DNA from 2 places in the Streptomyces sp. NPDC046712 genome. Region 2 is predicted to be linked to the other one. Evidence: riboswitches for the same ligand, from Rfam matches in the RefSeq annotation. Region 2 holds a riboswitch; the other holds the start of a gene.
What was found. Region 2 has a riboswitch for S-adenosylmethionine ahead of thrC (threonine synthase). Riboswitches for the same ligand answer to the same signal wherever they lie in the genome.

Region 1 (3,400 bases), on a different contig from region 2:
GCACGGTGAGTTCGTCGAGGTCCACCAGCCGCTCAGCCAGGGTGAGCTGTACAAGCTCACGGCGCACGAGCAGAACAAGCCGGCCGAGCTCGGCCCGCTGGTCGACGAGAACGGTGTGGAGCGCAAGGTCGGCCGCATGGAGAAGCTCCGCGTCAAGCTCAGCAAGGGCTACTACGGCGAGGACAACCAGATCGCCAAGCCGACCGCCGAGGAGTACAAGGAGATCCAGAGCGGCCACGGCCACCACTGATCACCTGATCCACACGACCTGAAGGTCGCCACAGCGAGAGCCCCGTCCATTCGATGGACGGGGCTCTTTGCCGTCCCCGTGGATCGATAGGGTGGGAGCTGTATCCGTCACGTGATGACCAGGAGCTGCCATGAGCGCTGTGACCCCCGCTGGAGGACCTACCACGGCGGGCCGCTCCTGGCCGGCCGTCCTGAACACCCTGCTCGGCGGCGAGGACCTGGGCAGCGAGGCCGCCGCCTGGGCGATGGACCGCATCATGCGCGGCGAGGCCACCGACGCGCAGATCGCCGGCTTCGCGGTGGCGCTGCGCGCCAAGGGTGAGTCGGTCCAGGAGCTGACCGGCCTGGTCGAGGCGATGTACGGGCACGCGAACCTGATCGAGGTGCCGGGGCCGAGCGTGGACATCGTCGGCACCGGCGGCGACGGCGCCAAGACCGTCAACATCTCCACCATGTCGGCGATCGTGGTGGCCGGAACCGGCGCCAAGGTCGTCAAGCACGGCAACCGGGCCGCGTCCTCGGCCTCCGGAGCCTCGGACGTCCTGGAGAAGCTCGGCGTCAACCTGGAGCTGACCCCGCAGCGGGTCGTCGAGGTCGCCGAGGAGGCCGGGATCACCTTCTGCTTCGCGGTGAAGTTCCACCCGGCGCTGCGCCATGTGGCCGCGGCGCGCGGCCAGCTCGGCGTGCGCACGGTCTTCAACTTCCTCGGTCCGCTCACCAACCCGGCCCGGGTGAAGGCCCAGGCGACCGGCGTCGCCGACGCGCGGATGGCCCCGATCATGGCCGGGGTACTCGCGGAGCGCGGCTCCTCCGCGCTGGTCTTCCGCGGCGACGACGGTCTGGACGAGCTGACGACCACGGCCACCTCACGGGTGTGGGTGGTACGGGACGGTTCGGTGCGCGAGGAGGGCTTCGACCCGCGGGACGTCGGCATCGACCTCGTACCGGTGGAGGCGCTGCGCGGCGCCGACGCGTCGTACAACGCGGACGTCGCCCGCCGGCTGCTCGCGGGCGAGACCGGTCCGGTACGGGACGCGGTGCTGCTGAACTCGGCGGCGGCCCTGACGGCGCTGGAGCCGGGGGAGGGCACCCTGGTGGAGCAGCTGCGCGAAGGAATCGCGAGGGCGGCGGAGTCGATCGACTCGGGCGCCGCGAGGAAGGCGCTGGAGCGCTGGGTCGCGGCCAGCAACCGGTAATGGCGCGGCGCGACCCCGTTCCGGAATCCGGGACGGGGTTGCGCGTCGGCGATCACGTGGCATACGTTCTGTGCCAGGTCATGAGTGACAGCTACGAAGCCCCGGCTTGCTGTCCGGCAACCCTCCGTCCGTGGCGGGGTGCCCCGGGTGAAGACCAGGCCGTAGACAGCAAGGTCTACGGCAAGCGCGGACCCCTCGAACCCTTGGGGTCCTGGTCCTCAGGGAGCCTCTTGTGAGCAAGCGAATGCGATAGGGCCTTTTCGCCCCTTCTTCGCAGACCCCTTTTTCTCTTCCCCAGCGCTGCCGCGTATCCGCCGGCGCGGGAATTCGCCTGCCCAGTACGGGAGTTCGCCATGTCTGTCTCCACCGTTGCCGCCGACCAGTCCGTTTGTGCCCCGCTGCCCGTTCTCGGACGTGATGTCACCGTTCCGCTCGTGACCGGGGGCGAGGTCACCTACGCCGCGCTCGACTACGCCGCCAGCGCCCCGGCCCTCCAGCGCGTGTGGGACGACGTCGCCGCCTACGCCCCGTACTACGGCAGCGTGCACCGCGGTGCCGGATACCTCTCCCAGCTCTCCACCGACCTCTTCGAGAACAGCCGCGCCACGGTCGCCGAGTTCCTCGACTGCCGCCCCGGCGACCAGGTCGTCTTCACCCGCTCCACGACCGACTCGCTCAACCTGCTCGCCGCCACGCTTCCCGCCGGTTGCGAGGTCTTCGTCTTCGAGACCGAGCACCACGCCTCGCTGCTGCCGTGGAAGGACGCGCGGGTGACGTACCTGAACGCGCCCCGCACCCCGGCCCAGGCCGTCGAGACCCTGGAGCGCGCCCTCGCCGACCGCACGGTGACGATTGAAGGGGGCCACGGCCCCGCCCTCGTCTGCGTGACCGGCGCGTCCAACGTCACCGGGGAGCTCTGGCCGGTGAAGGAGCTGGCGGCCGCCGCGCACGCCCACGGCGCCCGGATCGTTCTCGACGCCGCCCAGCTCGCGCCCCACCACCCCGTCTCCGTGCAGGAGTTGGACGTGGACTGGGTCGCGTTCTCCGGGCACAAGCTGTACGCCCCGTTCGGCTCCGGTGTCCTCGCCGGCCGTGCCGACTGGCTGCAGAGCGCCGAGCCGTACCTCGCCGGTGGTGGCGCGTCCAAGAAGGTCGCCCGTCGCACGGACGGCGGAGTCGACGTCGAGTGGCACACCACCGCCGCCCGCCACGAGGCCGGTTCGCCGAACGTCATCGGTGTCTACTCCATCGCCTCCGCCTGCAAGGCGCTCACCGAGGCCGGGTTCGACACCCTCGTCGCCCGCGAGCAGCACCTGGTCGCCACCGTCCGGGAGGGCCTGGCCGAGGTGCCCGAGGTGAAGGTGCTCTCGCTCTTCGGCGACGACGCCCCGCGCGTCGGTGTCATCTCCTTCGTCGTCGAGGGCTGGAACAGCTCGCACTTCGCCGCCGCGCTCTCGGCCGAGTACGGCATCGGCGTCCGCGACGGACTCTTCTGCGCCCACCCGCTGGTCCGCACCCTGCTGGGCAGCGACCCGCAGACCCAGGGGGAGTGCGGGGCCCCCGAGGCCGCGCCCGGCGAGAAGTCGCTCAACGCCATCCGCGTCAGCTTCGGCGCCGGTACGCCGGACGAGCACGTCGAGCGTTTCGTACGGGCCGTGAAGGAGCTCGTCCGGGACGGCGCGCAGTGGAAGTACCGCACCGAGGACGGCCGTTGCGTCCCGGACCGCGGCTGACCCGTCAGCTCGACGGCCGTCGCGCGGACCACTCGTACGGGTGCAAGGATGCGCGGGCGCGCCGGGGTCCCGGCGAGGATGAGGACCCGATGAGGGTTCGTTCATCTTCGCCGTGGGGTCAGGACTCCAGACCGATCGCGAAGGCCGCTTCCAGGTCGTGCTGGGAGTACGTACGGAACGCCACGTGGGTGTCCGTCGCCTCGACGCCGGGGATCTTGCTGA
Region 2 (3,400 bases):
CTCGCGGAGGGGGCAATTCAGATGACCGTGGGTAACTCGGCCCGGTCCGGATGGGTCAGCAGCCCCCGGCGACGGCCGGGATGATCGAGACACCGGCGCCGTCCGGCGTCGCCGTCTCGAGGCCCTGCTCGAAGCGGACGTCGTCGTCGTTGACGTACACGTTCACGAAGCGGCGCAGCTTGCCCTGGTCGTCCAGGACGCGGGCCGCGATACCCGTGTGGTTCTTCTCCAGGTCGGCGATGACCTCGGAGAGGGTCGCGCCCTCCGCCGGGACCTCGGCCTGGCCGCCGGTGTACGTACGGAGGATGGTGGGGATGCGGACCTTGACGCTCATGGTGGTGCTGCCTTCCGTAACGAGGGTGGTCAGTTGGCCAGGCCGGCGTCGCGGAACGCGTCCAGGCTGGGGCGGATGGTGGCGGTCGCCTGCGAGGTCTCGGCCACCGCGTCCAGGGTCTTGAGGCCGTCACCGGTGTTGAGCACGACCGTGGTGAGGGTCGGGTCGAGGAGACCGGCCTCGATCAGCTTCTTCGTCACACCGACCGTCACGCCGCCCGCCGTCTCGGCGAAGATGCCCTCGGTGCGGGCCAGGATCTTGATCGCCTCGACGACCTGCTCGTCGTTGACGTCCTCCACCGCACCACCCGTGCGGCGCGCGATGTCCAGGACGTACGGGCCGTCCGCCGGGTTGCCGATGGCGAGCGACTTGGCGATGGTGTTCGGCTTCTGGGGGCGGACCACGTCGTGGCCGGCCTTGAAGGCCGCCGACACCGGGGAGCAGCCCTCGGCCTGGGCGCCGAAGATCTTGTACGGCTTGTCCTCGACGAGACCGAGCTTGATGAGCTCCTGCAGACCCTTGTCGATCTTGGTGAGCTGCGAGCCGGATGCGATCGGGATGACCAGCTGGTCGGGCAGGACCCAGCCCAGCTGCTCGCAGATCTCGTACGCGAGCGTCTTCGAGCCCTCGCCGTAGTACGGGCGCAGGTTGACGTTGACGAAGCCCCAGCCCTCGCCCAGCGGGTCGCCGATGAGCTCGGAGCAGAAGCGGTTGACGTCGTCGTAGTTGCCCTCGATGCCGACGAGTTCACCGCCGTAGACGGCGGCCATGACGACCTTGCCCTGCTCCAGGTCGTGCGGGATGAACACGCAGGAGCGGAAGCCGGCGCGGGCGGCCGCGGCGCCGACGGCGCCGGCCAGGTTGCCGGTGGAGGAGCAGGAGAGGGTGGTGAAGCCGAAGGCACGGGCGGCCTCGAGGGCCTGGGCCACGACGCGGTCCTTGAAGGAGTGCGTCGGGTTGCCGGAGTCGTCCTTGACGTAGAGCTTGCCCGGCTCGACACCCAGCTCGCGGGCGAGGTTGTCGGCCTGGACGAGCTTGGTCCAGCCCGGGTTCAGGTTCGGCTTCTCGGCGACGTCGGCCGGGACGGGCAGCAGCGGGGCGTAGCGCCAGATGTTGGCCGGGCCGGCCTCGATCTGCTTGCGCAGCGCCTCGGGGTCACCGGTGGGAAGGTCGTACGCGACTTCGAGCGGGCCGAAACAGAGCTCGCAGGCGAAAATCGGACCGAGGGCGAAAACTTCACCACATTCCCGACAGGAAAGGCCCGAAGCGGGACCGAGATCAACGGTCGGGGTGGTGGAAACAGTCTGTACAGCCATGGAGGCGAGGCCCTTTCTCCTCATCTTTCCCATGACGAACGTCGCCATGAGACGGATTTGGCACCTTCCCTAGCCGGGAGCCTCGCGATAAGAACCGCGCCCGAAGGGCACCACTAGGGGTGGTGGCCGGGAGACGGGTGGGCGAGTAACCGACTGGAGGGTTGCCGGGGCTTCAACGGGCCGTTTCCCTCTGCCCCTCTGGATGAGCGGTATTCGGTTGTAGGACGCGGGCGGCACCCCGACATGCATCGGGCTTCCGCGTTGTTCAAGACTGTAACCGAAGGCATGGACGGGTGAGATGGTCGTCCGAACCGCGAGATGGAGATCACGTTGCTGGATGAAGTGGAGCGCTGGCTGGCCCGGCGGTCCTGGTCCGTGGCAGACCGTCCACTGGAGCAGCTGCTGGCCGCCAAGCGGGGGACGACGGTCAGCGTCGTGCTGCCCGCGCTCGACGAGCAGGCGACGGTCGGCGACATCGTCTCCGTGATCCGCCGCGAGCTGATGACCGAGGCGGTCCCGCTGGTCGACGAGCTCGTGGTGATCGACTCCGGTTCCACCGACCGTACGGCCGAGGTCGCGGCGGCGGCCGGGGCGCGGGTGGTGGCGCGGGACGAGATCCTCCCGCGGATACCGGCCGTGCCCGGCAAGGGCGAGGTGCTGTGGCGGTCACTGATGGTCACCGAGGGTGACATCGTCTGTTTCGTCGACGCGGATCTGCGGGACTTCTCGGCGGACTTCGTCACCGGCATCGTCGGTCCGCTCCTCACCGAGCCGGACGTCGACTTCGTGAAGGCGATGTACGACCGGCCCCTCGGCCCGGAATTCGACGGGCTCGCCTCCGGCAAGACTCCAGGTCAGGGCGGTCGGGTGACGGAGCTGGTGGCGCGGCCGCTGCTCAATCTGCACTGGCCGCAGCTGGCCGGGTTCGTCCAGCCGCTGGGCGGCGAGTACGCGGCGCGCCGCTCGCTGCTCGAACGGCTGCCCTTCCCCGTCGGTTACGGAGTGGAGCTGGGCCTCCTCGTCGACGCGCTGCACACGGTCGGTCTCGACGCCCTCGCCCAGGTCGACGTCGGGGTCCGCAAGCACCGCCATCAGGACGGACAGGCGCTCGGCCGGATGGCGGCGGCGATCTACCGGACCGCGCAGCTGCGACTGTCCCGCGGGCATCTGGTGCGGCCGCGGCTGACCCAGTTCGAGCGAGGCGAGAAGGGGTTCGCCCCCCGGACGTACGAGGTGGACACCGAGGAGCGGCCGCCGATGCTCGAGATCACGGAGTACGCGCACCGCCGCGTGGCGTAACGTCACGCGATGACACTTCTTGCCTAAATTTTCGTTTTATGCGGTTCACCTATCGAATGACCACATTTCCGGCGGCGCTCGGCCTCGCCGCCGGCACGCTCGTCTCGCTCGTCCCACTGACCCTCGCCGCGGCCGGTCCCGCCGCCGCGGACCCGGGCGGCGACAACCACACCTTCGTGATGGAGCGGATCGACACCACCCCCTCCGCCCTCCCCCGCCGGCCGCGCCCGGTCCCGCACGGGCCCGGCGGCTCGATGGCGGAGACCGGCGGCAACGGTGAGCGCCTCTGGCTGCTCGGCGGCCTCACCCTCGCCCTGGCCGCGACGGGCCTCGTGGCGAAGGCGGCCCTGCGCGATCGTGGCGACCACTAGGCCTGGCGCGCCGAGGCGTGGATTCGCCACACTTGTATACGTACGTTTGAGCGTTTACGGGACGGGCTAGGTTCGGCACA

Region 1: another riboswitch for S-adenosylmethionine. It lies ahead of ABZ939_RS33270 (aminotransferase class V-fold PLP-dependent enzyme); the one in region 2 lies ahead of thrC (threonine synthase).

What each region holds. Positions count from the first base shown of each region.
Region 1 is NZ_JBEYYW010000037.1:15,522-18,921, forward strand. It holds gene ABZ939_RS33260 (cytochrome bc complex cytochrome b subunit) at 1-250, shown strand, start outside; gene trpD (anthranilate phosphoribosyltransferase) at 381-1,445, shown strand; SAM riboswitch class IV at 1,522-1,638, shown strand; gene ABZ939_RS33270 (aminotransferase class V-fold PLP-dependent enzyme) at 1,799-3,178, shown strand; gene ABZ939_RS33275 (Lrp/AsnC ligand binding domain-containing protein) at 3,297-3,400, opposite strand, start outside.
Region 2 is NZ_JBEYYW010000017.1:53,751-57,150, forward strand. It holds gene ABZ939_RS22220 (MoaD/ThiS family protein) at 56-334, opposite strand; gene thrC (threonine synthase) at 364-1,650, opposite strand; SAM riboswitch class I at 1,668-1,859, opposite strand; gene ABZ939_RS22230 (glucosyl-3-phosphoglycerate synthase) at 1,981-2,949, shown strand; gene ABZ939_RS22235 (hypothetical protein) at 3,006-3,320, shown strand; gene ABZ939_RS22240 (trehalose-6-phosphate synthase) at 3,400-3,400, shown strand, end outside.